Regions from separate parts of the Intestinibacillus sp. Marseille-P6563 genome, predicted to be linked through region 1. Evidence: predicted binding sites of a transcription regulator. Region 1 holds the regulator's gene; each other region holds the start of a gene.

Region 1 (9,967 bases):
TGGCAGCAACCTTTACAGAGGTTATATGCATTGACATGGATGGCAAGGTCAATGCCTTGCAAGGAGGGTGAACGATGGACAAAATCGTATTTTTATGTACAGGCAATACCTGCCGCAGCCCGATGGCCGAAGGCCTGTTTCGGGCGCTGGGCGGGGAGGAGAAAACCGGACTGCATGCAGAGTCAGCTGGTATTTTTACCGTGGATGGTTTGCCGGCATCCGAACATGCCCGCACAGCTGCGGCTGAGATGGGAGCCGATTTGTCTGGGCATCATTCGCGAATGTTAAACAGTCAAATTGTTGCGGACGCAAAATATCTAGTCTGCATGACCGGCGCGCACTATGACCGCGTTTTAGCCGAATTCCCGCAAGCGGAAAGTAAATTATTCACCTTGTTGCCGCAGGATATATCCGATCCTTTTGGTGGGGATCTGGATACATACCGCCAGTGCGCTGAACAGATTCGCACGGGGGTATCGGCAATTATTGAGAGGTTATCATGAAAATCAAAATCGCAAAAATGCAGCCAGAGCATATTCCGGCCCTAGCAGTGATTGAGCAGCAATGCTTTCACACCCCTTGGAGCGAAAACGCTTTGGCGGCAGAGTTGGAAGAGGACGGAAGTTTGTTCCTGGTAGCGGAGGGGCCGGAACCGCTGGGATATGTGGGCTGTAAAACCGTGCTGGATGAAGGATATATCACCAATGTAGCGGTTCGGCCGGATGCCCGGCGGCATGGCATTGCCCGCCGTCTATTGCAGGAACTGCAAAAAGCAGCGGAGAAGCAGGGGCTGTCGTTTATTACCCTGGAAGTACGGGTATCCAATGTAGCAGCCATTGCTTTATATGAAAAGGCAGGCTATATTTCTGTGGGCACGCGCAAAGCGTTCTATCATGACCCCAAAGAGGACGCCATGCTGATGACCTTATTTTTGGATAAAGAATCGGCCGATTGATGGACCTTTGGAAGATTGGAATGAAGAATATGGAATTAAAATTTGTAGAAGTTAATCACCCACATTTACACATGTTGACCGCAGAATTGGATGACTTTTTCGTGAAACGTTACGGAGAAGCCACGCGGAAATATCAAAAATATCATGACCTGACAAAAATGGCTGGTGCCGCGGTGGCCTATGTGCAGGAAGTCCCGGTCGCATGCTGCTGCTGGAAAGCGATGGATGCCGTCACAGCAGAGGTCAAACGCATGTATGTCCGCCCTGCATATCGGGAGCAGGGGATCGCACGCCAGCTGATGGAAGCCATCGAGCAGCATGCCGCAGCATCTGGCTGCCATCGGGCGGTGCTGGAAACTGGTTCGGATATGGAAGGGGCAATCACAGCCTATCGCCATCTGGGCTATCAGGTTTGCGACAATTACGGGGATTTTGTGGGCGATTCGAATGTGCTATGTATGGAAAAAGAAATATCGGATGGCACCATGCGTTGACAACAGGATGCCAGACAAAGAAATGGATGATTTGAAATGAAAATTTTAGCGATTGAGTCCTCTTGCGATGAAACCGCCGCTGCGATCATCGAAGACGGACGGCATATTTTATCCAATATCGTAGACAGTCAGGTGGAGACTCATGCCCTCTATGGCGGGGTGGTTCCGGAAATCGCTTCCCGCCGGCATATGGAGGCCGTGGTGCGTGTCATCGATCTGGCCTTGCGGGAAGCCAATATGGATGCATCGGACGTTGACGCTGTTGCGGCGACCTGCGCGCCGGGACTGATCGGTGCCTTGCTGGTAGGCGCCAATTTCGGCAAGTCCCTGGCGTATTCTTTACAGAAACCGTTTATCCCGGTGCATCACATCCGGGGCCATATCGCGGCAAATTATCTGGTGTTTTCCGAGCTGAAGCCGCCGTTTTTAACGCTGGTGGCTTCAGGTGGGCATAGTTTGCTGGTGCTGGTCCGGGATTATACCTCTTTTGAAATTCTGGGCGGCACGCGGGACGACGCAGCAGGAGAAGCTTTTGATAAGGTTGCGCGCGTGCTGGGCGTGGGATACCCGGGTGGACCGAAGATCGATACCATGGCGCGCGGCGGCGATGCGTCCAAATATCCGCTGCCGCATTCCAAAGTCAAAGATGCTCCACTGGATTTTTCGTTCTCGGGCCTGAAAACAGCGGTCATCAATCTGGCGCATAACGCCGAGCAAAAGGGCGAAACCATTGATAAACCCGCTCTGGCGGCCGCATTTTGTGCAGCAGTAGTCGATACGCTAGTGCCCCGGCTGGAGCTTGCGATCGACCAGACCGGTGTGCGGGATGTGGTCTGTGCCGGCGGGGTAGCCGCCAATTCCTGGCTGCGCAAAGCCCTGCATGAAATGGCAGCCCGCCGGAAGATCCAGCTTTATCTGCCACCGCTCCACTTGTGCGGCGACAATGCGGCCATGATCGGAAGCCAGGCGTATTATGAATTCCAAGCCGGCAATCTGGGCACGACCCTGCAAAATGCTTTTGCAACAGCCGAAATCAGCGAAAAGATTTGTCAAAAAATTTCGTGATTTACTCTGGAAAAACAGCGGCTTTTGCGTTAAAATAAGAAGGGTTTCGTTTCGAAAGCCGTTTTTTTACAATTTGGGCACGGCACAACGCCGTGGAGAAGGCTGTGGAAGCCGTCACATAGAGGAAAGCTGCGGCAAGGGTTTGCCGCACGGATCATCATGAGGAGCGATGCAAGACAATGGGAATGACGATTGCAGAAAAAATTCTGAAAGCACATCTGGTCGATGGGGAAATGGTGCAGGGCCAGGAGATCGGTTTGAAAATCGATCAGACCCTGACCCAGGACGCCACGGGTACCATGGCGTACCTGCAATTTGAGGCCATGGGAGTCGACCAGGTCAAGACCGAACGATCGGTTGCCTATATTGACCACAATACCCTCCAGTCTGGTTTTGAGAATGCGGACGACCACAAGTACATCGGTACGGTTGCCAAGAAGCATGGCATCTACTACTCCAAGGCAGGCAACGGTATCTGCCATCAGGTACATCTCGAACGCTTTGGCGCACCGGGCAAGACCCTGATTGGTTCGGACAGCCACACCCCCACCGGCGGCGGCATCGGTATGCTGGCGTTTGGTGCAGGCGGCCTGGACGTTGCGGTCGCCATGGGCGGCGGCGCGTATTACATCCCCATGCCCAAGATGGTACGCGTGACCCTGACCGGCAAATTGCAGCCGTGGGTCGCTGCCAAGGACATCATTTTGGATGTACTGCGCCAGATGACCGTCAAGGGCGGCGTTGGCAAGATTGTAGAGTATGCAGGCGAAGGCGTTGCGACGCTGTCGGTACCCGAGCGTGCAACGATCACCAATATGGGCGCTGAACTGGGCGCCACCACGTCCATTTTCCCGTCGGACGAAGTGACCAAGGCATTTCTGGAAGCACAGGGCCGCGGCGATGTTTATGTACCGCTCGCATCCGACCCGGATGCCAAGTACGATGAAGAATACACGGTAGACCTTAATACGCTGGTGCCGCTGGCTGCGATGCCGCACATGCCCGACAATGTGAAGCCGGTCACCGAGATCGGCCCGATCACGGTCAACCAGTGCTGCATCGGTTCGTGCACCAACTCGTCTTACTATGATATGATGAAGGTCGCTGCCATCCTGAAGGGCAAGACCATTCATCCGGATGTATCGCTGACCATCAGCCCGGGTTCCAAGCAGGTATTTGATATGCTCGCCAAGAACGGCGCCCTGTCGGATATCATTGCAGCCGGCGCTCGTATTCTGGAATGCGCTTGCGGTCCATGCATCGGTATGGGCCAGTCTCCCGAATCGGGCGGCGTTTCGCTGCGTACCTTTAATCGCAACTTCGAAGGTCGTTCGGGTACCCAGGATGCACAGATCTATCTGGTTTCGCCCGAAGTGGCTGCCGCTTCGGCGCTGGCTGGTGTCCTGACCGACCCGCGTACGCTGGGTGAGGCACCGGTCATCGAAATGCCCGAGCATTTTGATATCAACGATAATCTGATTATCAAGCCCGCGGAAGACCCGTCCACCGTTGAAGTACGTCGTGGTCCGAACATCAAGCTCTTCCCGCTGGGCAAGGAACTGGAAGACAGCTATGCTGGTAAGGTCGTCCTTAAGATCGAGGACAACATCACTACCGACCACATCCTGCCGGCTGGCGCCAAGCTGCTGCCGTATCGTTCCAACATCCCGTATTACTCCAACTACTGCTTCATTAACGTCGATCCCAAGTTCCCGGCTCGCTGCCAGGAGCAGGGTGGTGGCGTGATCGTCGGCGGTGCAAACTATGGTCAGGGCTCGTCCCGTGAACATGCTGCACTGGTGCCGCTATATCTGGGCGTTCGTGCGGTTCTAGTCAAGTCGTTTGCCCGTATCCACAAGGCCAACCTGGTCAACTCGGGCATCATCCCGTTGACGTTCGTTGACCCGGCAGACTACGATAAGATCAGCCTGAACGACAGCATCCAGCTGCCGCATATTGCCGAGGAAATTAAAAATGGCAGCCGTGTGACGGTAGTTGTCAATGGCTACACCTTCCAGGCGGAATGCGAAGTTTCCGACCGTCAGCGCGGTGCACTGCTGGCAGGCGGTACGCTCAATTATGCGAAAAAGCAAAACGGCTAAGTCATATTTTTGTCAAAGATACGGTTGCATCAAATTTTTTACCGGCGTCTGACCAAAGGAGTCTGGACGACTCGTTGACAACTAGCTGAAAAATTGTTAAAATAATATCGATTAGTTGGAGGACACCCCAATGGCATTATCTGAAAAAGCAATTGCGCAATATGAAAAAGTCGTAGAAAGCCAGCTCGCGCGCATCCGTGCGATGAAGGAGCAGGGCGATTTCATCGACTATTCCAAGTTGGATAAAATTATCATCGGCGTTTGCGGCGGCGACGGCATTGGCCCGATGATCACCGGTATGGCGCAGCATGCGCTGGAAACCCTGCTGGCCGATAAGGTCAAGGCGGGCAAGGTTGAATTCCGTGTGATCGATGGCCTGACCATTGAGCGCCGTGCTGAACTGGGCTGCGCTATTCCGCCGGATGTCATGGAAGAACTCAAGGCTTGCCATGTCATCCTCAAGGGACCGACCACGACCCCGCGTAAGGGCGATCCGTGGCCGAACGTAGAGTCTGCCAATGTTGCAATGCGTAAGGCGCTCGACCTGTTTGCCAACGTCCGTCCGGTGAAGGTACCCGAACTCGGCATCGACTGGACGTTCTACCGTGAAAACACCGAAGGCGGCTATGCAGTCGGCTCGCAGGGCGTGCAGATCGAGGACGATCTGTTCATCGACTTTACAGTCGCGACTTCGCAGGGCTGTGAACGTATTGCCCGTCTGGCATTTGATTACGCGAAAAAGACCGGTAAGAACCGTGTTTCTTGTGTAACCAAGGCCAACATCATCAAGACGACCGATGGCAAGTTCCTCGATACCTGCCAGAAGGTTGCCGCTGAGTATCCGGAAGTCGTATTTGACGACTGGTATATCGACATCATGACCGCAAAGCTGCTGGACGACAAGCGTCGCCGTGATTTCAAGGTCGTTGTACTGCCCAACCTGTACGGCGATATCATCACCGACGAAGCTGCGGAAATCCAGGGTGGTGTTGGTACGGCTGGTTCGGCTAACATCGGCAAGCGGTATGCGATGTTCGAAGCAATCCATGGCTCGGCGCCGCGTATGGTGCAGGAAGGCCGCGCAAAGTATGCCGACCCGTCGTCGGTACTGCGTGCATCGGTCATGCTGCTCGAACACATTGGCGAGATCGAACTGGCAAAGAAACTCGATCGCGCTTTGGATATCTGTATGTATGAAAAGAAGAAGTATGTGATCACCGGCCGTGATACCGGCGCAACTGCGCAGGAGTTTACCGATTACGTGCTGGAAACCATTGCTTCTCTCGATTGAAATAAGTAGGAGGCTTCGCTTTGGACAAGAAACAGAAGGTATCCCGGGCGGTCATCCACCGCATTCCCCGCTACTATCGTTATGTTTCGAGGCTCCGGGCGAATGGTGTGCAACGTATATCATCCCGTGCGCTTGCGGAATCGATGGGATTGACCGCATCGCAAATCCGACAGGATTTTAATTGTTTTGGCGGATTTGGACAGCAGGGATATGGCTATAACGTGGAAAAGCTGTGCGAAGGCCTGGGAGAGATCTTAGGCATCCATCGTCAGCGAAAAGCAATTTTGGTCGGCGTCGGTAATATTGGCCGCGCACTTTTGAAGAATTTTGATTTCAAAGCCAGCGGTTTTGATTTGATTTGTGCATTTGACGCCGATAAAAAAGTCGTTGGCATGGATTTCGGACCGGTCAACATCCGCGACGTGGCCGAACTGTACGACTATGTCGATCAGCATCATCCAGATGTTGCGGTGTTGACGGTACCGCATGGGATTGCGCCCTATATGGCCAAAAATCTGGTCGACCATGGTATCCGTGGCCTGTGGAATTTTACCGGAGAGGACCTTCATTTGGAAGGATTGGGCATTCCGGTTGAAAATGTGCACTTTTCCGACAGTCTGATGATTCTCTGCTATGCGGTAGATTCTGAGGATGCGAAAGCTGCGGACGAATAAAGCTTCATAAGAAACGACATGGCAGACGCGATGTCGTTTCTTTTTACGTCGGGGCACACCGAGAATTTCTTTCTTGACATTCTTCGCCATCGGGTATATTATTATTAAAGTATGAAATGCAGCAATGCTGTGATCTTTCATGTAAATATTTTTCGACCACCCGTTTTCGGGTTAAGGCCATGCGGACAGCCGGGTCGACTGCCGAGCGGCAACTTTTTCGTTGCCTTATTGATTGAGCCCACAGCTCAAATTTTATAAGTTGGTTACTTTATAACCAGTGTGCAGCGTGCACATCAAGCTTGTGAAACGGTCAATAAGAGTAGTAAAAGTAAAATATTTGCTATATAGACTCTGATCTCATCATTCTGTATCTCATTTTCTTGCAATCCATGGGCTTTTCTGCGGGAAAGTATCGGATTGGGATATGGAATTCAAACGCAAGCACGATGCCGGTGCTTGCGTTTTTTATTTTACTGGAGGAGGGGCCGCCGATGGAACAAAAACTCAAACTCTATGGGTTTAATAATTTGACCAAAGCGCTCAGTTTTAACATTTATGACGTTTGTTATGCCAAAACACCGCGTGAACAAAAGGATTACATCGCTTATATCGATGAACAATATAACTCCGAGCGCTTGACCAATATCCTGACCACACTGACCGACATGATCGGAGCCAATGTGCTGAACATTTCCAAGCAGGATTTTGACCCCCAAGGCGCCTCTGTCACGCTGCTCATTTCCGAGCAATCCATGGTCCCCATTGGAGAGACTCAGGTCGCTCATTTGGACAAAAGCCATGTTACCGTGCACACCTATCCAGAATATCACCCGGAAACCTGTCTGGCGACGTTCCGTGTGGACATTGATGTGGCGACCTGCGGCGAAATCACGCCGCTTTCCACCCTCGACTATTTGATTGGCTCCTTTGATTCAGATATCATCACCATGGATTATCGTGTGCGCGGTTTTACCCGCGATGTAGACGGCCAAAAGCTCTTTTTGGACCACCACATTGCATCGATTCAGGATTACATTGAGCCGGCGACCCTGCGCCGGTATGACGCCGTAGACATCAATGTCTATGAAGCCAATCTGTTCCATACGAAAATGATGCTGAAGGACATCGATCTGCAAAACTATTTGTTCAAAACCGATGCTTATGAACTGCCGCCGCGGGTGCGGCTGGAAATTATGGAAAATATCCGTCGCGAGATGATCGAAATCTTCAGCGGACGCAACATTTACAGCCAAGGAGAAAACGCATGAAGCAATTAACACAGGAACGGGCCCCGATTTACGAAGCATTGGAACGCTTCCGCAAAATGCGTGTGGTGCCGTTCGATGTGCCGGGCCATAAGCGGGGAAGGGGAAATCCCGAACTTGCTGCCTTGTTGGGTGAGACCTGTGTGCAGATGGATGTCAACTCCATGAAGCCGCTGGACAATCTGTGCCATCCGGTTTCGGTCATTCGAGATGCCGAAATTTTGGCCGCAGAAGCATTTGGCGCGGCACATGCGTTCCTGATGGTCGGCGGAACGACTTCGGCTGTGCAAAGCATGGTACTTTCGGTCGTAGCGCGCGGGGAGAAGATCATTTTGCCGCGCAATGTGCATCGCAGCGTCATGGGGGCCTTGGTATTGTGCGGGGCGATTCCGGTTTATGTAAACCCGGCTTGTGACGATCGTTTGGGGATTCCGCTCGGCATGCGGGTGTCGGATGTCGAACGCGCTATCCGGGAAAATCCGGACGCCAAAGCGGTTCTGGTCAACAATCCGACCTATTACGGCATCTGCTCCGATTTGCGTTCGATCGTCGATCTGGCGCATCGCAACGGTATGCTCTGTCTGGCAGATGAAGCTCATGGAACACATTTTTATTTTGGAGAAAATCTGCCGGTGTCTGCCATGGCGGCCGGCGCCGATATGGCGGCGGTGTCCATGCACAAATCGGGCGGCAGCCTGACCCAGTCGTCTCTGCTGCTAGCAGGTCCCGCGATGAGCGAAGGCCATGTGCGGCAGATTATCAACCTGACACAGACGACAAGCGGTTCGTATCTGCTGCTTAGTTCGCTCGATATTTCGCGGCGGAATCTGGCGCTGCGCGGCAAGGCTTCCTTTGCACGAGTCGTAGAACTGGCTGAGTATGCACGCGAGGAGATCAATGCCATTGGCGGGTATTATGCCTATTCGCGGGAACTTATCAACGGCGACAGCATTTACGATTTTGACGTCACCAAGCTGTCGGTACATACGCTCGATATTGGTCTGGCCGGCATTGAAGTGTATGATTTGCTGCGCGATGAATACGATATTCAGATTGAATTCGGTGATTTGGGTAACATTTTAGCCTATATTTCCATCGGCGACCGCGAACGCGAGATCGAGCGTCTGGTCGGTGCCATGGCCGAAATTCGCCGCCGCTTTGGTGGGGATAAGACCGGCCTGATGGAGCAGGAATACATCGACCCAGAGGTCGCCGTATCGCCACAGCAGGCGTTCTATGCGGCGCATGAGTCGCTGCCGCTGCGGGAAACCGCAGGACGGGTATGTAGTGAATTTGTCATGTGCTACCCGCCGGGCATTCCGATTTTGGCGCCCGGTGAACGCATTACCGATCAAATTTTGGATTATATCGAATATGCCAAAGAAAAGGGCTGCTCGATGACCGGGCCAGAGGATGCAGGGATCGAACGGCTGAATGTACTGAAAGGGGTGTGAGCTGGTTTGGATTTTTGGTTTTCAGAAGCGCATACACCGAATGTGAAGCTTTCTATCCGGGTCGACCGGCAGCTTTACAGCGGGAAAAGTGAATTTCAACGCATCGATGTTTTTGATTCGCCCGAGTTCGGACGTTTCCTGACGCTGGACGGCTACATGATGCTGACCGAAAAGGACGAATTTATCTATCACGAGATGATTACCCATGTGCCCATGGCGGTGCATCCGAATATCCGCAAGGTGCTCGTCATTGGCGCGGGCGATGGCGGCGTGGTGCGGGAACTGACCCGCTATGCGTCCATTGAGCACATTGACATGGTGGAGATTGACCCGCTCGTTGTCGAAGTGTGCAAAAAGTATTTGCCGCAGACGGCGTGCCGGTTTGACGACCCGCGCTTGACCATCCATTATGCGGACGGGCTGAAATTTGTTCGCCGCTGTGAGGATGCGTATGACCTGATTATCGTCGATTCGACCGATCCGTTTGGTCCGGGCGAGGGCCTGTTTACCCGTGAATTTTACGGCAACTGCTTCAAGGCTTTACGCGAAGATGGTATCATGGTAAACCAGCATGAAAGCCCGTTTTACGATGCCGATGCGGTCGCCATGCAACGTGCACACAAGCGCATTGTGGAGTCGTTTCCGATCAGCCGGGTCTATCAGGCTC
Region 2 (9,967 bases), on a different contig from region 1:
CGTCTGTGTGCTGATTTTTAACGCGGTGCGCAAGCTGTGGAAAAAGTCGGTCGTCAATCCGGGCGCCCTGGCGATTTTTGCGGTCGTATTTTTAGGTGCGATGTTCACCGGTCTGTCGCCCGTGGTGCTGGTCATCGCGGCCGGTCTGGCAGGCGTTTTGATGCGCGGGCTGCGCTATCGGAAGGGGGAATGAGCATGCTCCTGCTGCGACTGTTTTATGAATTTTTCAAGGTCGGTCTGTTCTCGGTGGGCGGCGGTTTGGCGACCTTGCCGTTTCTCTATGCCATGGGCGAAAAGACCCAGTGGTTTACCCACACCGATGTGACCAATCTAATCGCCATCAGCGAATCCACCCCCGGCCCCATTGGCGTCAATGCGGCCACCTATGTCGGCTTTTTGACCGACGGTCTGCCGGGGTCTATTGTGGCAACACTCGGCCTGATTACACCGGCCATTATCGTGATTTTGCTCATATCGCAGGTTTTGGAGCGCTTTCGGCACAGCACGCTGGTGGACAATGCGTTTTATGGCCTGCGTCCGGCGTCCACGGCGCTGATTGCGTCCGCCGGTCTGCTGGTCGCCAAAACCACGTTTTTGGCGGGCATGGCCGTGCGCTGGCCGCAGGTCGCGCTGGCGGCGGTCTTGCTGGTCGCTACCCAAAAGACCGACTGGCATCCGGTTATTTATATCGCCTTTGCCGCGGTGGTGGGCGTCGTTTTTCATCTGGGCACATAAAAAAAAGAAACCAGGCAGTCCGCCTGGTTTCTCTTTTTTTATTCCTGAATGCCCGGGATGGTGGGCAGCGACGCAAAGCCACGTTCCAGATCTTCGTCGGTGGGGATGTAGTCCTGCATGATGCCTTCTCGGTAAGCCGAGTAAGCGGTCATATCGAAATAACCGGTGCCGGTCAGGCCGAACAGAATAGTCTTGGCTTCGCCCGATTCGCGGCAGCGGATGGCTTCGTCCATAGCCGCACGGATGGCGTGTGCCGATTCCGGAGCGGGCAGAATGGTTTCCTTCTTGGCAAAGTAAACGGCTGCTTCGAATACTTCGGTCTGCTTGACCGAGGTGGCCTCCATATAGCCGTCGTGATACAGCTTGGACAAGATCGGGCTCATGCCGTGGTAACGCAGGCCACCCGCATGGTTGGCCGAGGGCACGAAGCCAGCGCCCAGGGTATACATGCGCGCCATGGGTGTGACCTTGCCGGTGTCGCAGTAGTCGTACGCATAGCGGCCGCGGGTGAGCGACGGGCAGGAAGCCGGTTCGACCGCGATGATGCGCGGGTCAGCCTTGCCGGTCAGCTTATCCTGCATGAAGGGTGCAATCAGGCCGCCCAGATTGGAGCCGCCGCCCGCGCAGCCGATGACGATGTCCGGATATTCGTCCAGAATCTCCATGGCTGTCTTGGCTTCCAGGCCGATGATCGACTGGTGCAGCAGCACCTGATTGAGCACCGAACCGAGCACATACCGGCACGAATCGGTATGGGTTGCCTTTTCGACGGCTTCCGAGATGGCGCAGCCGAGCGAACCGGTGGTGTTCGGGTCCTTGGCCAGAATCTGGCGGCCGATTTCGGTGGTCATGGACGGGGACGGGACAACATTGGCATCAAACACCTGCATGATGGCCTTGCGGAAGGGCTTCTGCTCATACGAGCACTTGACCTGGAAGACGTCCAGTTCCAAGCCGTAGTATGCGCAGGCTTCGGCCAGAGCCGTGCCCCACTGGCCGGCGCCGGTCTCGGTGGTCAGGCGCTGGATGCCCTGCTGCTTGGCATAATACGCCTGGGCGATGGCCGAATTGAGCTTGTGGCTGCCCGAGGTGTTGTTGCCTTCGAACTTGTAATAGATCTTCGCCGGGGTATCGAGCGCCTTTTCCAGGTTGTATGCGCGGATGAGCGGCGAGGGACGGTAAATCATGTATTCTTCGAGGATGTCGGCCGGAATGTCGACGTAACGGGTCTCGCCGTCGAGTTCCTGATGGGCCAGCTCTTTGCAGAAGATGGGATACAGTTCTTCTTCGGTCACCGGCTTGCCGGTGGCGGGGTTCAGCATGGGGTCGGGCTGCTCGGGCATATCAGCGCGCAGGTTGTACCACTGGCGCGGCATCTGGTCTTCGGTCAAATACAGTCTGTGCGGAATCTTCGGCATAATGATCGCTCCTTTATCGAAAAAACTTAAAAAGGCTTCTGTCCCATGATTCTGGGACAGAAGCCTCAATACTCTTCTGCGGTGCCACCCGGATTGGCGCAAAGCGCCCACTTTGGCCGCGTACAAAATACGCGCCCCTCTGGTAACGGGTGGGGAACCCGGCGCAGATACTCGGAAATATTTCCTTTCGCCTTGCCCTCCAAAGTCCATTCACACCGGCCTGCACCTGCCACAATTCCACCATCTGCGGCTCTCTAAAAGGACAGCTTCCGGGCTACTCGTCTTTGTCAACGGTTTTGCCTTATGGTGCTATTATAGGCGCTGCTTTCCACTTTGTCAAGCGAAAGTGGGAAAACTTTTTGTGCGGGAAAGATGGCGGGAGGGCTTTGCACACCAGCCCAAGCTATGATACCATAAAAGAAAACGCAAGATAGGAGGGGACCGATATGGCGGGTTCGCTGCGGGTAAAACCGCTGCGGTTGGCGGCGGGACAGACGCAAAATGACGTAGCTGGTCTGCTGGGCGTGAGCCGGGAAGCGTATTCGATGTACGAATCGGGCAAGCGGCAGCCCGGACTGGAAGCGCTCGACATTTTGGCAGCCCATTTCCGGGTTTCGGTCGATTATCTCATCGGGCGCAGCGACTGCCCGGACCTGGCCGAGCCACTGACCGACGAAGAACGCACGCTGCTGGCCGGCTTCCGCGCACTGGATGCGCGCGGGCGGCGCACCGTGCAGGGCCTGCTGGAACTCGAAAAAAATTTGCCAAATTTGCCCGAACACGGCTGATTTTCGGGTGCATAGCGGTGGAAAAAAGGGACAAACTAGCCTTGTGCAATCGTTGGCCCGCTGCGGCGGGCACTGCAAAGGAGGCCATCCCCATGAAACTCAACCGCACCGAATATCAGTACATGCTCAAGAAAGAATCGCCGCCGTCGCCGCTCGGACGGGACATGCTGCTGGCCGGACTGATCGGCGGCCTGATTTGTGTGGTGGGCGAAGCGGTTTCGACGTTCTATAAAACGCGCGGACTGGACACCGAACAAAGCGCCGCAGCGACCGCCATCACCATGGTCTTTTTGGGTGCGCTGCTGACCGGTCTGCACCTGTATGACAAGATCGCCAAATACGCGGGCGCGGGCACGATTGTCCCCATCACCGGGTTTGCCAACTCGGTCGTCTCCCCGGCCATGGAGTTTAAAAGCGAAGGTTTGATCCTCGGCATGGCGGCCAAGCTGTTCACCATCGCCGGACCAGTGCTGGTGTATGGCATTTCAGCCAGCGTGATCTATGGTTTTATTTTGTTCTTTTTCTCCTAAAAGAGCCCCTTTGGGCTCTTTTTTTGTTTGGAAACATAAAAAAGGGACCGGCAAGACCGGTCCCTTAGGGAAACTCGAAATTCAGGCACGCAGCCCGGAAACGAAATTTTGCAGGCGCTCATAGGAGCAGATGCTGTCCGCGTGCAGGATGACTTCACCCTGTTCGCGTTCATTGAGCGCCAGATAGTATTCTTTGGCGCGCGGCTCGGCTGAAAGCAGGCTCTGCACGCAGTCGTACAGTGTTTCCTCGCGGGAAGAAATGGGTTCCATCTGTTCATCACCTCGAGGATAGTATATGCCTGTCCGCTTTTTTTATGCAGCGATTTACAGCGCTTTGCGCATCCAGATATGCGGGCAGCCTTCTTCGTCGAAGGGCGCACCGTGGGGCTGATAGCCCTGTTTTTCATAAAAACCCTGGGCGCGGATCTGTGCGGCCAGCGCCGCCTGGGTTCCGCCCGCCTGCGCGATCTGCTCCTCGGCAGCGCGCAGCATGGCAGCGCCCAGTTGTTGTCCGCGATGGGTCCGTACCACGGCCAGACGACCGATGGCATGACAGCCCTGTTCCGGGTTCCAGTAATACCGGCAGGTCGCGGTGGGGGTATCCTGCAAAAACAGGACCAGATGCACCGCCTCGCGGTCGGTGCCGTCAAACTCCTCGGCAAAGCCCTGCTCATCGACAAAGACCGCCTGCCGGATAGCCACCGCCTCCGGCGGAAGGGTGCGATAAGACCGGATGGTCATCGATTAGCGCTTGTTGGAACGCTTCCAGATGTTCATCTTTTCAGCGTCTGCGATGAGCTGTTCGCGGAAGTCCGGGTGCGCGATAGAGATGAGCGCTTCAGCACGCTCCCAGGACGACTTGCCCTTGAGGCATACCATGCCGTACTCGGTTACGACATAGTGGGTTGCCGAACGGGTATCGGTGACGATCGAGCCATTGGCCAGCGTCGGACGGATACGGGATGCGATGGTGCCGTCCTTCTGCTTGAAGGTGGATGCCAGGCAGATGAAGCTCTTGCCGCCCTTGGACAGGTATGCGCCCATGACGAAGTCCAGCTGGCCGCCGGTGCCCGAGATCTGCTTGGTGCCTGCGGATTCGGCGTTTACCTGGCCGTACAGGTCGATGTCAACCGCATTGTTGATCGAGATGAAGTTATCAATGCCCGCAATGACATGGACATCGTTGGTGTAGTCAACCGGGACCGATGCACATTCGGGGTTATTGTCCAGATAATCGTACAGCTTCTGGGTGCCGGCAGCGAACGCGTATGCCTGACGGCCGCGGTCGATGTTCTTATGACGGCCGGTGATCTTGCCTGCCATCGCGATGTCGACAAACGCATCGACATACATTTCGGTGTGAACGCCCAGATCCTTCAGGTCAGAGTCTGCAATCATCGCGCCGATGGTGTTGGGCATACCGCCGATGCCGAGCTGCAGGCAAGCACCGTTCGGGATTTCGGGCACGATCAGTTCGGCAACCTTGCGGTCTACGTCGGTTGCCGGGATGGAGCCCATCTGCGGCATACCCGGGTTGTCGCCTTCAACAATGCCGGTCACTTCGGAAACATGGATGCAGTCCTCCATGCCGCCCAGGCAGCGCGGCATATTGGTGTTGACTTCGACATAGATCTTGTCCGCTACGTCGCAAATTGCGCGCAGGTGGGAAGCCTGCGGGCCAAAGCTAAAGAAGCCGTGCTCGTCCATCGGTGCAACCTGCAGGAACGCAACGTCTACGTGACGGATGTTTTCGCGGTAGAAGCGCGGCAGTTCGGAATAACGCATCGAAGCATAGAAACCAGCACCGGTGGAGATGAACTTGCGTTCAATGCCCGACATGTGCCAGGAATTCCAGGTCATGTGCGCTGCCGGGTCCTCGATCTTGTAGATCTCGGGCACGCGTATCAAAACACCGCCGCGGAAGTTGACGTCGGTCAGTTCGGGCAGCCGCTTGGCCAGTGCCTTGTCGATCGCGTCCGGGGTGCCAACGCACCAACCGTAATCGACCCAGTCACCCGATTTTACGACCGCAGCAGCCTCGTCGGCGGTGGTCAGTTTCTGGCTGTATAAAGCTTTGTAATCCATGGGAAACTCCTCCTCATTCTTCTAAAATAACCGTTTTGTCAAAATTATATCAATGTAAGCGGGCAGCGTCAAGCGGGCGGGGCCGCCAAAACCAAATTTACGCAACATGTACACATTTTCCATGCGGGATTTGACCAAAAAGCAAAAGAAAAGTGTGATAAACCACGAACATTCGGAAAGGTGAACAAATAAATGGTATTGAATTGCAACTATGAATGCGATACAATCAAAAAAAGGAAGGAAGTGAAATATATTCAAGAATAAAAATGTAGTAACTTTTCAGAGTATAAAGAGGAGAGCGAGTTTATGCTAAGAAAAGTTATCTCTGGCCTGTTGATTATGACGATTCTATCGTCAAATTGTGCGATGGCAGTTTCCGATACCCAGGGACAAGAACCGGATTCGGCGACTCCGATTGAATTGGTGGAGTTTGTACGTGATGATTCAATTCCTGTACCTTATAGCTTGGATGAAATCAATTATTCGTATGAAGACTTGCGAAGAGTAGCAGTAGAGGACAACCAAGTTGGCGTATTACCTGGAGATATCATACAGTACAATAAAGAGTTATTGTGGGATCTTAACATTTCTGGTATGGAAGAAGCAGGGGAAATCACAAAATATAAGGATAATATCATCATAGGGTATATGACAGCAGAAAGCTATATAACGGCGACATATTATCCAAATGGTGATTATGAAATCTATGCAAAGCCCTTAGAACAACCGGAAGAAAATACTGTGATTCAGGTGGAAGAATGCAGAAACGGAGTAGTCGACCGCTATTTTTTGCGAAAACAAGTCACAATAGAGGATGATTCCGCTGCGGTTGCAGCATGGGCGAAAGGGGTGGCTTGTATCCTGCTGGTTTTGGCTATTACAAAAGAGAAGATAAATGGGAGGCTTATCAATAACAAAGGGTGAATGACATGAGAAAAACATGCAACTGGAAGTTCCTCATTGGGATATTCGCTCTTTTGGGCGCGGGATGCAGCCCGGCGTCGCAGGTGGCCGCACCTGGGCAGAATGCGTTGGAAAATACCCCGTTTTTTGCTTGGATGGAAGGCTATATTGCCCTAGCCGAAGGGGAAGAGTGGTCGCTGATGCTCACCTCGTTTCGTCCAGAGGGAACCAAAGACCCTGCACTTGAGCAGGCGAGCGCGGTCGAACTCGTGTTTGAGGATGACTTTTGCCCGATAGAAGTGATCGATGCCGAGGTGGTCGAACCGGGGGCACCGGCTCAGCAGGATGGTATGGTATTTGACGGATTGAGCCTGACGCTTTCGGCGGCGCAGCAGGGTACAGCGGCCTGCGAAGAGGTGATTTTGCATCAGCCCGATGGGAGCGAGGTACACCGCAAGATCGGCCGTCTGGTTTTTGATGTAGGCCCGGTCGAGCCGGAAACCACCGCGCTCGATACCTATCCCGGGCCGGCGGTCGCGACTTCTTCGGACAGCCTGGTCTATACCTGGGATAAAGAGGACAAAAACGCGGTCATCACGGCGATTCAGTACGGGGAAGATTTTGTGATTACCTCGGCCGAGCAGATTGCAGACAGCGAGCCGGAAGCAAACGGGCTTCCAGCATCTGGCCGCATTGCCCTAGATGCGTACGATGCTCCCTATCTCTATATCAAGGCGAAAATCACAGTACAGGATGGAGCAGGAACGCACACCGAATACGCCAGGGGTTGCTACTGCGGCACCGATTTTGATGCGGATGACATCGCAGCATCCCGAGAGCATAATGCAGCCTCTTAAAAAACGCATAACAAAAGCCTTCCCGATTTGGGAAGGCTTTTTGCATTTACGCCAAAATGGTGTACCCGTTTTTGCGCAGCACGTCCAGCAGGCGCTTGCCGTGCTCCTTGCCGCCGACCTCGCACACCACATGGATGATGGCGTCGCCGATGTCCAGATCGGCCTGTACACGGTCGTGGTTGAAGAGGATCACATTGGCATTCTGCTCGGCCACCAGATGCGCAAACCGTTCGAGCGAACCGGGCGCATCGGGCATAATGGTCGAGAACTTCAAATGACGGCCGCGGGTGACCAGACCCTTTTCGACCACCTTGTGGATGAACGACACGTCAATGTTGCCGCCCGACAGCACACAGCACACCTTTTTGCCGCGGATGTCCACCTTGTGGTTGAGGACAGCGGCCAGCGGGGCAGCGCCCGAAGGCTCGACCACCTGCTTGGTGCGTTCGAGCAGCAGCAGGATGGCGCCCGCGATCTCGGAATCGGATACGGTGACCATCTGGTCGACGTACTGGTTGATGTAAGCCATGGTCTTTTCGCCCGGGGTCTTGACCGCGATGCCGTCGGCGATGGTGTGCACCGAGGTCGAGGGCTGGACCTTGTCCTTGCCGAACGATGCGACGATGGCGTTGGCGCCTTCGGCCTGAACACCGATGACCTGAATGCGCGGATTGATCTGCTTGATGCAGGCCGCAACACCCGAAATCAGGCCGCCGCCGCCCGCCGGGACAAAAATCATATCGACAGTCGGCAGGTCGGACAAAATCTCCAGCGCGATCGTGCCCTGTCCGGCCATGACATCTTCGTCGTCAAAGGGGTGGATGAACTCCGCGCCCTCCTGCTCGACGATCTCACACGCCTTGGCATAAGCTTCGTCGTAGATGGAGCCGTGCAGCACGACCTTGGCGCCGTAGCCTTCGGTGGCCGACACCTTGGCGATGGGCGTCGAACGCGGCATCACGATGGTCGCCGGGACGCCGATCTGGCTGGCTGCAAAGGCCACGCCCTGCGCATGGTTGCCGGCCGACGACGCAACGACTGCCGACAGACCGCCTTCTTCATAGCGCTTCATGATTTTATTGTACGCGCCGCGCACCTTAAACGAACCGGTTTTCTGCTGGTTTTCATATTTCAGATACACTTCCGCCCCCGACATTTCCGAAAAGGTCTTGGACGAGGAAAGCGGAATGGTATGGATCACATTTTTCAGACGGCCGGCCGCCGCCTGGAAGTCGTTGACGCTTAACATGACGGTTTCTCCTTTTTAACTTTCAATTCCATATAAATATAGCATGCATGCACAAGGAATGCAACGGAAATTGGTTTTTTTCTCGCCCATTGCCACTTGTCAACGGCTCAGGGCGTTGTTATAATAGGATTGACAGAAATTAAACAAACACCTGGGAACAGAAAAAGGAGGGCCTCCTATGGGCGATCTGGAGATCGGCTTTCGCAGCGCAGTCGTCGGCGGATTCCAGCGCGACGATGTGCTCAAATATATCGAAGAGGCCGCGCAAAAACATGCGCAGGAAATCGCAGAACTGAAAGACAAACTGGACAAGGCCGAACAGGACGCCAAGAACCGGGCTGAAAAAGTAGCTGAGCTGACGCAGAAGAACGCCGGGCTGCTCGAGCGTCTGGGCGAGATGACTATGGAGTTGGACAAGGCCAAGGCCGATCTGGACGAGCGCGACCGTTCGCTCGCGCTGGCCGGCGAGGAGTCCACCGTACAAAACGAATGCTACGAGGAGCTGCATACGCAGTATAAGACGCTCGAAAGCGAGTGTGCCCGCCTGCGGGAGCAAAATCAGAAGCTGCAAGCACGGTCGGACGAATATACCGCCGCCCGCGACCATCTGGCCGAGATCGAGCTGTGTGCCCACCGGCGCGCACAGGAACTCGAAGAGCAGGCGCAAAAGCATGCGGCCCAGATCGAAGCCGATGCCGAACGCCGCATCGAGGCCATGAAGCGCGAACTGGAAAACACGCGGCAGGAATACAGCAACACCCTGCGCCGCACCCAGCAGGCCGCCGATGAGGCGCGCCGCCGCACCGAGGAGATCCTCAACCGGCTGGGCAGCGGTTCGGAGACTCCGACCGAAAAAAATCCACCGGCTCCGGCACCCGAACGGCATACGGCTCTGGACGATGTTTTGCGGAGCGTCAAACCGGCGCGCAATGGAGGGAATCCCAATGGCACATTATGATTTACATACAAAAGACCTCAAGGCCATGGCGCCCAAGCTGCGCGCGGGCGATACCGTGACCCTGACCGGTACCTTATATACGGCACGCGATGCCGCGCACAAGCGCATCGTGACCGCCATGCAGGAGGGCACCCCCCTGCCGTTTGATCTGGACGGCGCAGCCGTCTATTATGCAGGCCCGACCCCGGCCAAGCCCGGCCAGGTCATCGGTTCGGTCGGTCCGACCACCTCGGGCCGCATGGACCCCTATGCACCGGCACTGCTCGATGCCGGGCTGTGCTGCATGATCGGCAAGGGTGTACGCGGTCCGGGTGTACTCGAGGCCATGCGCCGCAACGGCGCGGTTTATATGGTCGCGATCGGCGGCGCAGGTGCAGTCAAAGCCGACTCGATCAAGGGCCTGGAAGTGGTCGCTTATGACGATCTGGGCTGCGAATCGGTCAA
Region 3 (9,967 bases), on a different contig from region 1:
TCTCATAAAAGTCGGCAAAAAAGTCGGTCAAATCACAAGTCTTCATCCAGTCGGCAAAGTACATGCGGTCAGGCAAATACGAGATTACACTTTTGGTATGGATGCCAGGCGCATGCTCGTCGATGGTCAATATGCCGGATGTGGGCTGCAAAAGTCCGCAGAGTAATTTTATAAAGGTCGTCTTGCCCGAACCGTTGGGGCCTAAGAGACCTACGATGCGGCCGCTGCCGATGGTCAGATCGATGTGGTCGAGCGCCGGTACCGCGCTATAAGTCTTGGTCAGCCCGCGGGCAACGATCAAAGATTCATTCATGATTTATCCTCCTTTTCCCATTGTGCGATGAGCGAGCGTGTCTGCTCATCGGTGTAGCCGAGTGCGCGCATGGATGCCAGGAAGGCATCGATGCGGCCAAACGCCAGTTTGCGCCGCGTGTTTTGGATGAGCTCCAAGTTTTCGGTCACCGTCCGCCCCGCGGTGCGCCGAGTTTCGGCGAGCCCCTGATTTTCCAGTTCGGCAAGCGCGCGCTGCATGGTATTGGGGTTGACACCCGCTTCGGCGGCCAGTGCCCGCACCGACGGCAAAGCGCCGCCTGGTTCGTATTCGCCCGATACGATGCGCAGGGTGAGCTGTTCGGTCAGCTGGACCCAGATCGGCCGGTCATCGGTAAACTTCCAATTCATGCCCGTTCCTCCTTTGTGTCGTTGTACTAAGTGCTTAATACAAGCATACAGATAGCAAGGCCGTTTGTCAAGAGGGGAAAGGAAAATTTTTTTGTGAAACTAGAACGTTTGAGAAAACCATTTCGCAACAGGAAATTTCAAGAAGAATAGACAAAATATCAAAGGCACACTTGGCAGATTTGTGAATATCTTTGGGAATCAAACCGTGATACACTCTTACTGTAAAGGACTAAGGAGGAAACGATATGACGCCAAAGCAAAGGTGGTACTGCTTTTGGGGAATCCTTGTGATCAGTATACTCTTACTGGCGGCATTGCTCTGGGTTGCGCTTCAGAATCCGCAAGCATCTTTTTATACGGTCATCAGCAATCTATGGGATAGCATTACGGGCGCATAATGGTTTATATGATAGCCGGAAAGGACGGGATGTACAATGAAACGATGGCTTGCGATTGTCTGGCTGATCGCCTACATGGCGTTTTCCAGCGTGGAGTTTGCCCTGTTTGCGCAGGACCTCGCAATCTGGGCGCCTGTCTCCATGATGCCCAATCTGTTGCCCGGCGTTCTGGCGACTGCATCGGCGCTGCTGTGCGGTCTGTGTTTCCCGGGGAATCTGCCGGCGTGGGGCCGGACAAAAATCGTTCTGGGAATTCGGCTCGTCCTGCTGGCGTTTGTGCTGTTCTTTGTGCTGCGGTGGAGCGGCATTCTGCCCGGCGCGCTGCCGCCGCTGCTGCGGATGCTGGAAACTCGATGCCCCGCGTGGGTCGTCCATGCGGCCGCCTTTCTGGCCGGCTATGGCTGGACGAGCAAAAATCCAAGATATTCCTGAAAATAACGGCCAAATTTGCCGTATGAATCCACCGCTCACCCGTTTGGGTGGGCGGTTTTGTTTACATAGAATTTTCTTTTGGTGAAGTTTTGGGTAAGATTTGTGAAATTTTAGACAAGTTGTGAAAAGGTACGCAAGGATGCGCAATTTGCTATATTTCTTTTGTTTTATTTCTCCAAAAATGCGCCGTTAAATTATTGACAAAGTGTTTGGATGCGTTATAATAGTCATAGACGCGCGAAAAAGCGCGCCCAAAATACACAAGCCTTTATAGTAGAAGGCGGCGCTGTAACACCACCCGCAAAAGCTGAAGAAGAGGCGGGAGAGCGTACGCTGGTCTGGCTATAAAGAGGGCAAGGCCCGCGTATTGAAATTCATGAATGAATAAAATTTTGGGAGGTTTCACAGCATGGATTTTAGGCTTACAAAACAGCAGGAAATGATGCAGAAGCTCTGCCGTGAGTTTGCGGTAAACGAGATCGAGCCGATCGCGGCTGAGATCGACGAGCAGGAGCGTTACCCGATCGAGACGGTTGAAAAGCTCCGCAAGTACGGTCTGATGGGCATTCAGTTCCCGAAGGAACTGGGCGGCTCCGGCGGCGACACCATCTGCTACTCGATCGCAATCGAAGAAGCATCCAAGTTCTGCGGCACCACCGGTTGTATCCTGTCGTCCCACGCAACTCTGGGCGCATGGCCGATCTTCAAGTACGGCACCCCGGAGCAGAAGGAAAAGTGGCTCCGTCCTCTGATCGACGGCCATAAGACCGGTGCATTCGGTCTGACCGAACCCAATGCCGGTACCGACTCGGCAGCTCAGCAGACCGTTGCTGTTAAGCAGGAAGACGGCACCTGGCTGATCAACGGCTCCAAGGTATTCATCACCGGCGGTGGCGTTGCTGATACATATGTAATCTTCGCAATGACCGATAAGTCCAAGGGCAACCATGGTATTTCGGCATTCATCGTTGATAAGGATGACCCGGGCTTCAAGATCGGTAAGATCGAGCATAAGATGGGTATCCGCGGCTCCCAGACCTCGGAGCTGATCTTTGAAGACATGAAGCTCCCGGCAGACCGTCTGCTCGGTAAGGAAAACGGCGGCTTCAAGATCGCTATGACCACCCTGGACGGCGGCCGTATCGGTATCGCTTCTCAGGCACTGGGTCTGGCACAGGGCGCTCTGGACAAGGCTGTTCAGTACATGAAGGAGCGCGTACAGTTCGGCCGCAGCCTGGATAAGTTCCAGGGCCTGCAGTGGATGGTAGCCGACATGGCCACCAAGATCGACGCAGCTCGTCTGCTCGTTCGCCGCGCTGCTTTCAATAAGGACCATGACCTTCCGTACACCAAGGAAGCGGCTATGGCAAAGCTGTTCGCAGCAGAAGTTGCTATGGACGTTACCACCAAGTGCGTACAGATCTACGGTGGTTACGGTTACATCCGTGAGTACCCGATGGAACGCATGATGCGCGACGCAAAGATCACCGAAATTTACGAGGGCACTTCCCAGGTACAGCGTATGGTTATCGCCCGCGAGGTTCTCAAGAAGTAATCAAGGGAGGAAAACTGAAATCATGAAAGTAATCGTTTGTGTAAAGCAGGTACCGGACACCTCCGGTAAGGTAGCGGTAAATCCGGACGGCACGCTGAACCGTGCATCGATGGCAACGATCATCAACCCGGACGACAAGAACGCCGTAGAAGCAGCGCTGACCCTGAAGGACAACACCGGCTGTGAAGTTGTTGTTGTAACCATGGGTCCCCCGCCGGCAGAAGGCATGCTGCGTGAGCTGCTGGCAATGGGTGCAGACCGTGGCGTGCTGGTATCGGCACGTGAGTTCGGCGGTTCGGACACCTTTGCAACCTCCCAGATCCTGGCTGCTGCAATCAAGAAGATCGGTCTGGAAGCAGACGACCTGGTACTGTGCGGCCGTCAGGCAATCGACGGCGACACCGCTCAGGTAGGTTCGCAGATCGCTGAAAAGCTGAACATCCCGCAGATCTCCTACGCTGCCGACATCAAGAAGGACGGCGCAAAGGTAACGGTAAAGCGTATGCTGGAAGACGGCTACATGCCCATCGAGACCCAGACTCCGTGCCTGCTGACCTGCATCAAGGAGCTCAACGAGCCCCGTTACATGTCGGTTGGCGGTATCTTCGACTGCTACAACAAGCCGGTCGACGTATATGACTACAACACCCTGAAGGATGATCCGCTGATCGAGCTGGACACCATCGGCCTGAAGGGTTCTCCCACCAACATCTTCAAGTCGTTCACCCCGCCGCAGAAGGGCCAGGGCCGCATGCTGGAAGGCGCGGACAAGAACACCTGCGCAGAGCTGGCTGCTGAACTGCTGAAGAAGCACATCATCTAATTTCGAAAGGAGAACTTAGAACAATGGCTGAATTTAACAACACCAACCTGGCCGATTTTTCCGGCGTATGGGTATTTTGTGAGCAGCGCCAGGGCAAGCTGCAGCCGACCGTACTGGAGCTGATCTCGGAGGCTCGCAAGCTGGCCGACGACATGGGCGTAGAAGTATGCGGCCTGCTGCTGGGCGGCAAGGGCGTAGGCGACAGCATGGCGAAGGAACTGGGCGCATATGGCGCTGACAAGGTTCTGGTATGCGAAGACGACCTGCTGGAAACCTACACCACCGATGCATATGCAAAGGTCATCTGCGACACGGTTATGGACAAGAAGCCGGAGATCATGCTGATCGCGGCAACCAACATCGGTCGTGACCTGGGCCCGCGTTGCGCAGCTCGTCTGCACACCGGCCTGACCGCAGACTGCACCCATCTGGACGTAGACGTAGAGAAGTACGCTGCATTCCTGCAGGAAGCATCCACTCTGCCGCAGGCACAGCTGGACGCTCTGAATCGTGAAGACCGCAACCTGAAGATGACCCGTCCGGCATTCGGCGGTCACCTGATGGCAACCATCATCTGCCCGCGTTTCCGCCCGCAGATGGCAACCGTTCGTCCGGGCGTTCTGAAGAAGGGCGTATACGACGAAGCAAAGGCAAACGCTGTTGTCGTTGAGAAGCTGGCTGTTTCCCTGTCGGATGCAGACCTGCAGACCAAGGTAACCGAGATCGTGAAGGAAGCCAAGGAACTGGTTGACCTGACCGGCGCTGACGTCGTTGTATCGGTAGGCCGTGGTATCTCCAAGGACGTAGAAGGCGGCATCAAGCTGGCTGAGCAGCTGGCAGCAGAGTTCGGCGGCGTTGTCGGCGGCTCTCGTGCAGCCATCGACTCTGGCTGGCTGTCTGCTGACCATCAGGTTGGCCAGACCGGTAAGACCGTACATCCGAAGCTGTATGTTGCTCTGGGTATCTCCGGTGCGATCCAGCACAAGGCTGGCATGCAGGATTCCGAGTGCATCGTAGCCGTGAACAAGTCTGATTCGGCTCCGATCTTCGACGTAGCAGACTACGGCATCTGCGGCGACCTGTTCAAGGTTGTTCCGATGATGATCGAGGCTGTTAAGGAAGCTAAGGCATCCAAGTAAGCTGAAAATCCAAAACGCCCGTTCCAACTGGAACGGGCGTTTTTTATAATTTTAGGAAAGATGCAGGGGGAAAGTCTGCTCTTGGCTACCGCCATCCCAGTAAACTGAAATCGTGACTGATTTCAACGCATCTGGCAACTCTTCTGGCTGCTTACCACTATACTCAAGGTCCTCAGCAGTGGTTAAAAGCATACTCCAAGTGTGTACAAAACCAGAAATCAGCAGTTGGCTGGAATCCGCATTTTGTGTTGCCTTTTCTACCGTGGTCACAGGCATGGGGTCGCTTTCAAATGTCAAAATATGACTTGCAATAAAAGGTTTGACCTCTGCATTGAGTGAAGCGCTGAAACGGACATCTTGAAAGTTTGTTTGCGTCATATTTGTGATAGAGATTGTGAGTTCTAGACGTCGGTCTATAGTGCCGGTAGGAACAAGAGCATTATCTTCAAAACGCTGGCCAGATTCTTCGATAATCTCCGGTGCGCTGATAGAAATGGAAAAGGGACGGTTGTTAGTTTCGGTAGACGTGGAGAGTGATCCCAGATAAGAAGTCGCAAGTAGTAAGAAAGCCAATATAGCAACTCCAGCAAAAATTCCAAATCGACGGGAAAAAAGCTTCATTGTTTCACCACGATTCCAACATCACCAAGGCAAATCGGTAAGGATAAGACCGTTTTGAATTCGTTTGCGGGCTTCCTCCTTAAACCAAGAATCGCTCTTGTTATAATAGCTTCCAATGGCAGTATAAGCCGGATCGCTTAAATAGTCGTGAGACTTGGTTGTCCATTGACCACTGGAGTTCTGTGTACCTGCCAAAACATGTTTATAGTAATTGCGTTTACCAGAGAAAACCCAAGGAGAATACGATGAATCGTCGGCCCACTTTGCTTCAGCTTGCTTTTGGTATTGAACATACGAAGTGAAAGTCTTTGCCTGGGAATATGTGCTGGCACTTGCAGTCAATCCGACTACAGAGAAAATAGTAGCTACTGTCATTGAGCCGGGAAAGTTTACAAATGAGAGGGCAATCGAAGCGATGCTAGAAAAAGTTCCAATCGCGCTATCCCTTTCTTTAATACCGCTGCTAGATGACTGAATAGTGCGTACACGAGTGGATATTGGGTACTGACCGGAGTACGCAGAGATACCGTCTTCAGGATAATACAAAGTTTCTTCTGAGGTGTATATGATCTTTTCTTCACCAGATAGGATGTCGTTCATGGTGATGGAAGTAGATTCTCCAAAGGCTTCTGGTTTTTGAGATATTGCTCCTGCTGGATTGTATGATAGTAGCAAGGAACAGCATAGGCCGGTAGCAACGATTTTTTTAACAGACATTTTTGTTCACCTCACGTTACAAAAATTACAATCATAATACAACAGATGCATCCTTGTATATACATTACATACATATATTAATATAATCTTACATTTTAAGTCAATTAAAAAATATTACAAAATCAAAATTAAAAATCGTATATTTTATGCAAAGCGGAAGATTCCACGAAATCATAGGATATGATTGAATGGTTTTGACAAAACAGGAAAGGACTACACGCCGGATTTTCGCCTAGAAATGCCAAAGAAAATGTGGTATGATTATACTGTATTCGTATGCATTGGCTGTCAAAAAGCCCCATCGCAGTTTGATTGTTTTGATCCCACCAAACGAGGTGATACTTTGGCACAACCCAAAAAATCTACAAAAACCACCAAAAAGCGCACGAGTGCTTCGCAGCGCGCCAAGGACGCCGCACCGGACAGCTACTTGCCCCGTCCGGTCTGGGGCCTGATCTATGGCGTGCTCGGCATTCTGGTGCTGCTCACATTGGTGCAAAAGGATGGCGCGGTACTGCGCATGGCGCGCACCGGTTTGGGCAGCCTGATCGGATATGGTCTGTATGTCCTGCCGCCGGCTTTATTTGCCCTGGCCGCGCTGCTCATCAGTCACCGCAAAGGCCCCGTGCGGCTGCGCGGTACGGCGATCGGCCTGTTTCCCATCCTGTTTGGCGCCATGGCGCATGCCATGCTGCGCGCCGGACGGTATGACCTGGCCGCTTTTGGCGACCTGATGGAATCGGGCGCAAATCTGAAATCGGGCGGTTTGCTGGCTGGTACGCTGTATGGCGTCCTGGAATGGGCCTTTTCGTCCATTGGTGGCCTGCTGTTTTGTATCCTGCTGCTGCTCGCCGATGTGATGGTCATGTTTCGGCTGACCCCGCAGACCATTTATAACGCTCTGCGGCCAATCGAATATGAATATGACGACGAGGAGGAGCGCCAAAAGTACGAAGCGCCGGTTACGCTGCCCAACGTTCACGAATTGGCCGCGGCCCGCAAGGCCAAGCGGCAGGCACGGGCTGCGTTTGACATCCCGATCGAAGGGGAGGACATGGACCTGCCAGTCGCCCCGGAGCCGACACCGTCTCCGGCTCCAGCGCCCGAACCCATTCCCGAACCGGAATCCTCAAAACCCGACCCCTTCGGGGATATTTTGTCGCTGCTGCGCAATAAACCGGACAAGGGCGGGGAGGAGCCGATCGTGGCCGACCTGCCCGAGGAATCGGTATCCGAACCCATCCACGACGAAACCCCGCCGTGGGAGGAGGACAAGCCGCTGTCCAAGGCCGAACAGAAAAAGCTGGAGGAGCGCGAACATGCCGCCATGGCTGCCCAGATGGATGCCAGCCAGCAGGCGCCGCTTCCGGTATACAGTTATCCGCGGCTCAATCTGCTTCATCCGCCCGCCCGCACCCCGGCGGGCAACTACCAGGCCGAACTGACTGAATGCAGTCACCGTCTGGTCGATACCCTGCAATCGTTCAACATTGAAGCGCAGATCATCGGCATCGTGCGCGGACCGACGGTCACCCGCTTTGAAGTGACCATCCCGCCCGGAACCAAGTTCAGCCGTATCACCGGCCTGTCGGACGATATTGCACTCGCGCTCGGTGCCATGTCGGTGCGTATTGCGCCCATCCCGGAAAAGGTCGCCATTGGCATCGAGGTGCCCAACAAGACCAACACCATGGTGCCTATCTATGATGTGATTTCGTCCGATGCGTTCCAGAACGCCAAGAGCCGGGTCGCTTTCTGTGTGGGTAAGGACATCACCGGCGCGCCGGTGGTCGGCAATATCGGCAAAATGCCCCACTTGCTCATCGCCGGTACGACCGGCTCGGGTAAGTCGGTGTGCGTCAACTCCATGCTCATTTCGCTGCTGTACAAATCCACGCCTGAGGAAGTCCGCCTGATTATGGTCGACCCCAAGATGGTCGAACTGGGCAACTACAATGGCATCCCGCACCTGCTCATTCCGGTTGTGACCGACCCGCGTAAGGCGGCCGGGGCGCTCAACTGGGCGGTCGGGGAGATGGAGCGGCGTTATAAACTGTTCGCCGACCATCAGGTGCGTAAATTGGAGGACTACAACGCCCTCATGCGCAAGAAAAAGGCCGAACAGGACGCCATGCCGCCCATTACCGAGGGCGACGGCGTTCCGGTCACGCCGGTGGAAACCTACCAAACCCTGCCGGAGATCGTCATCGTTATCGACGAGCTGGCCGACCTCATGATGGTCGCCGCCAAGGAAGTCGAAACGTCCATCTGCCGCATCGCGCAGAAGGCGCGTGCCGCGGGCATGTATCTGATCGTCGCGACCCAGCGTCCGTCGGCCGACGTCATCACCGGTATCATGAAGGCCAACATCCCGTCGCGCATCGCCTTTGCGGTCGCCAGCCAGATCGAAAGCCGCATCATCCTGGATACCACGGGTGCGGAAAAGCTGATCGGCAAGGGCGATATGCTCTACGCCCCCTTGGGCGAGGGCAAGCCGCAGCGTATCCAGGGCTGCTTTATTTCGGGCGAGGAGATCGAAAACGTCATCGACTTTATCAAGTCTACGTCCACGGCCGAATATAATGAGGAGATCCTGGAACACATCGAAAAGCAGGCCGAAGCGGCCGAATCGGGCGGTGGTTCGCTGGGCGACCCGTCGGGCGACGAGGACGAAATGCTGATGGATGCCATCGATGTGGTCATGGACTGTAAACAAGCTTCGGTTTCCATGCTCCAGCGGCGGCTCAAGCTGGGCTATGCCCGCGCCGCGCGCATTGTCGACCAGATGGAGGAACGCGGCATTGTTGGCCCCTTTGAAGGCTCCAAACCGCGGCAGATCCTCATTTCCAAGGACGAATGGAACGAGATGAAGCTGCGTCGCAAATTATAATTCGAGGAGGAATATCCCATGAACAAACTGGACCTGTCGACCCTGTCTTTGAACCCCTTCCGCAAGCTGCGCGATGAATGGGCGCTGCTGGCCAGCGGCAAAGAGGGCGACTTCAATATGATGACCGTATCCTGGGGCGGCTTTGGCCAGCTCTGGCGCACCGATGTGTGCACGGTCTATGTCCGTCAGAGCCGTTATACCATGGAATTTATGGACAAAAATGAGTACTATACCCTGATTTTCCTCAAAGAAGGCCATAAGGACGCGCTGGGTGTGCTGGGCTCCAAGTCCGGCCGCGACATCGATAAGATGGCGGGAGCCGGCCTGACCCCGGTCTTTACGCCCGAAGGCTGCCCGACCTTTGCTGAGGCCGAGCTGACCTTTGTATGCCGGAAGATGTACAAGGATACCATGCCCAAGGAAAACTTCCTGGACACCAAGGCGTATGACGAGTGCTATCCGGATAACGATATCCACAGCATGTTTGTCGGCGAAGTGGTCGCCGTATATGGCGGCTAAGAGCCCCCAAAAGGACGCATCCAGCAGGATGCGTCCTTTTTTTGCGGGAAAGGGCCGGAAATGGGGAAAACTTCCGCTGAAATTACCGCTTTTTGGGTGTTGCAAGAATGTAATATTTCACTTTGTTTGCATTGCTTGCTGGGCGGGGTGGAAAACGGTATAATTTGAAATAGAAACTAACCGACAAGGGGG

What was found. Region 1 encodes Rex, which represses fermentation and respiration genes when NADH is low (regulators of the CRP and FNR family bind a similar motif). Its sites were predicted from a motif close to ATTGTTAANNNNTTAACAAT; they were not measured.
Region 2: EFB11_RS15655 (butyryl-CoA:acetate CoA-transferase) is a predicted target of Rex. The motif match lies at 5,591-5,610, and genes of this name have one in related genera.
Region 3: EFB11_RS14490 (acyl-CoA dehydrogenase) is a predicted target of Rex. The motif match lies at 1,697-1,716, and genes of this name have one in related genera.

What each region holds. Positions count from the first base shown of each region.
Region 1 covers NZ_UWOD01000001.1:133,506-143,472, reverse strand. The annotation lists gene EFB11_RS00705 (low molecular weight protein arginine phosphatase) at 75-503, shown strand; gene rimI (ribosomal protein S18-alanine N-acetyltransferase) at 500-955, shown strand; gene EFB11_RS00695 (GNAT family N-acetyltransferase) at 955-1,449, shown strand; gene tsaD (tRNA (adenosine(37)-N6)-threonylcarbamoyltransferase complex transferase subunit TsaD) at 1,486-2,514, shown strand; gene EFB11_RS00685 (aconitate hydratase) at 2,694-4,616, shown strand; gene EFB11_RS00680 (isocitrate/isopropylmalate family dehydrogenase) at 4,747-5,907, shown strand; gene EFB11_RS00675 (redox-sensing transcriptional repressor Rex) at 5,928-6,581, shown strand; gene speD (adenosylmethionine decarboxylase) at 7,073-7,849, shown strand; gene EFB11_RS00665 (aminotransferase class I/II-fold pyridoxal phosphate-dependent enzyme) at 7,846-9,300, shown strand; gene speE (polyamine aminopropyltransferase) at 9,307-9,967, shown strand, end outside.
Region 2 covers NZ_UWOD01000002.1:1,499,082-1,509,048, forward strand. The annotation lists gene EFB11_RS15620 (chromate transporter) at 1-193, shown strand, start outside; gene EFB11_RS15625 (chromate transporter) at 196-735, shown strand; gene EFB11_RS15630 (TrpB-like pyridoxal phosphate-dependent enzyme) at 774-2,153, opposite strand; gene EFB11_RS15635 (helix-turn-helix domain-containing protein) at 2,600-2,941, shown strand; gene spoVAC (stage V sporulation protein AC) at 3,034-3,471, shown strand; gene EFB11_RS15645 (hypothetical protein) at 3,553-3,741, opposite strand; gene EFB11_RS15650 (GNAT family N-acetyltransferase) at 3,796-4,212, opposite strand; gene EFB11_RS15655 (butyryl-CoA:acetate CoA-transferase) at 4,216-5,556, opposite strand; gene EFB11_RS15660 (hypothetical protein) at 5,863-6,480, shown strand; gene EFB11_RS15665 (hypothetical protein) at 6,486-7,316, shown strand; gene ilvA (threonine ammonia-lyase) at 7,363-8,565, opposite strand; gene EFB11_RS15675 (hypothetical protein) at 8,744-9,523, shown strand; gene EFB11_RS15680 (FumA C-terminus/TtdB family hydratase beta subunit) at 9,510-9,967, shown strand, end outside.
Region 3 covers NZ_UWOD01000002.1:1,269,079-1,279,045, reverse strand. The annotation lists gene EFB11_RS14505 (ABC transporter ATP-binding protein) at 1-313, opposite strand, end outside; gene EFB11_RS14500 (GntR family transcriptional regulator) at 310-681, opposite strand; gene EFB11_RS14495 (hypothetical protein) at 1,116-1,511, shown strand; gene EFB11_RS14490 (acyl-CoA dehydrogenase) at 1,921-3,066, shown strand; gene acrB (acryloyl-CoA reductase electron transfer subunit gamma) at 3,089-3,889, shown strand; gene acrA (acryloyl-CoA reductase electron transfer subunit beta) at 3,913-5,028, shown strand; gene EFB11_RS14475 (hypothetical protein) at 5,080-5,649, opposite strand; gene EFB11_RS14470 (hypothetical protein) at 5,671-6,366, opposite strand; gene EFB11_RS14465 (DNA translocase FtsK) at 6,710-9,256, shown strand; gene EFB11_RS14460 (flavin reductase family protein) at 9,275-9,775, shown strand.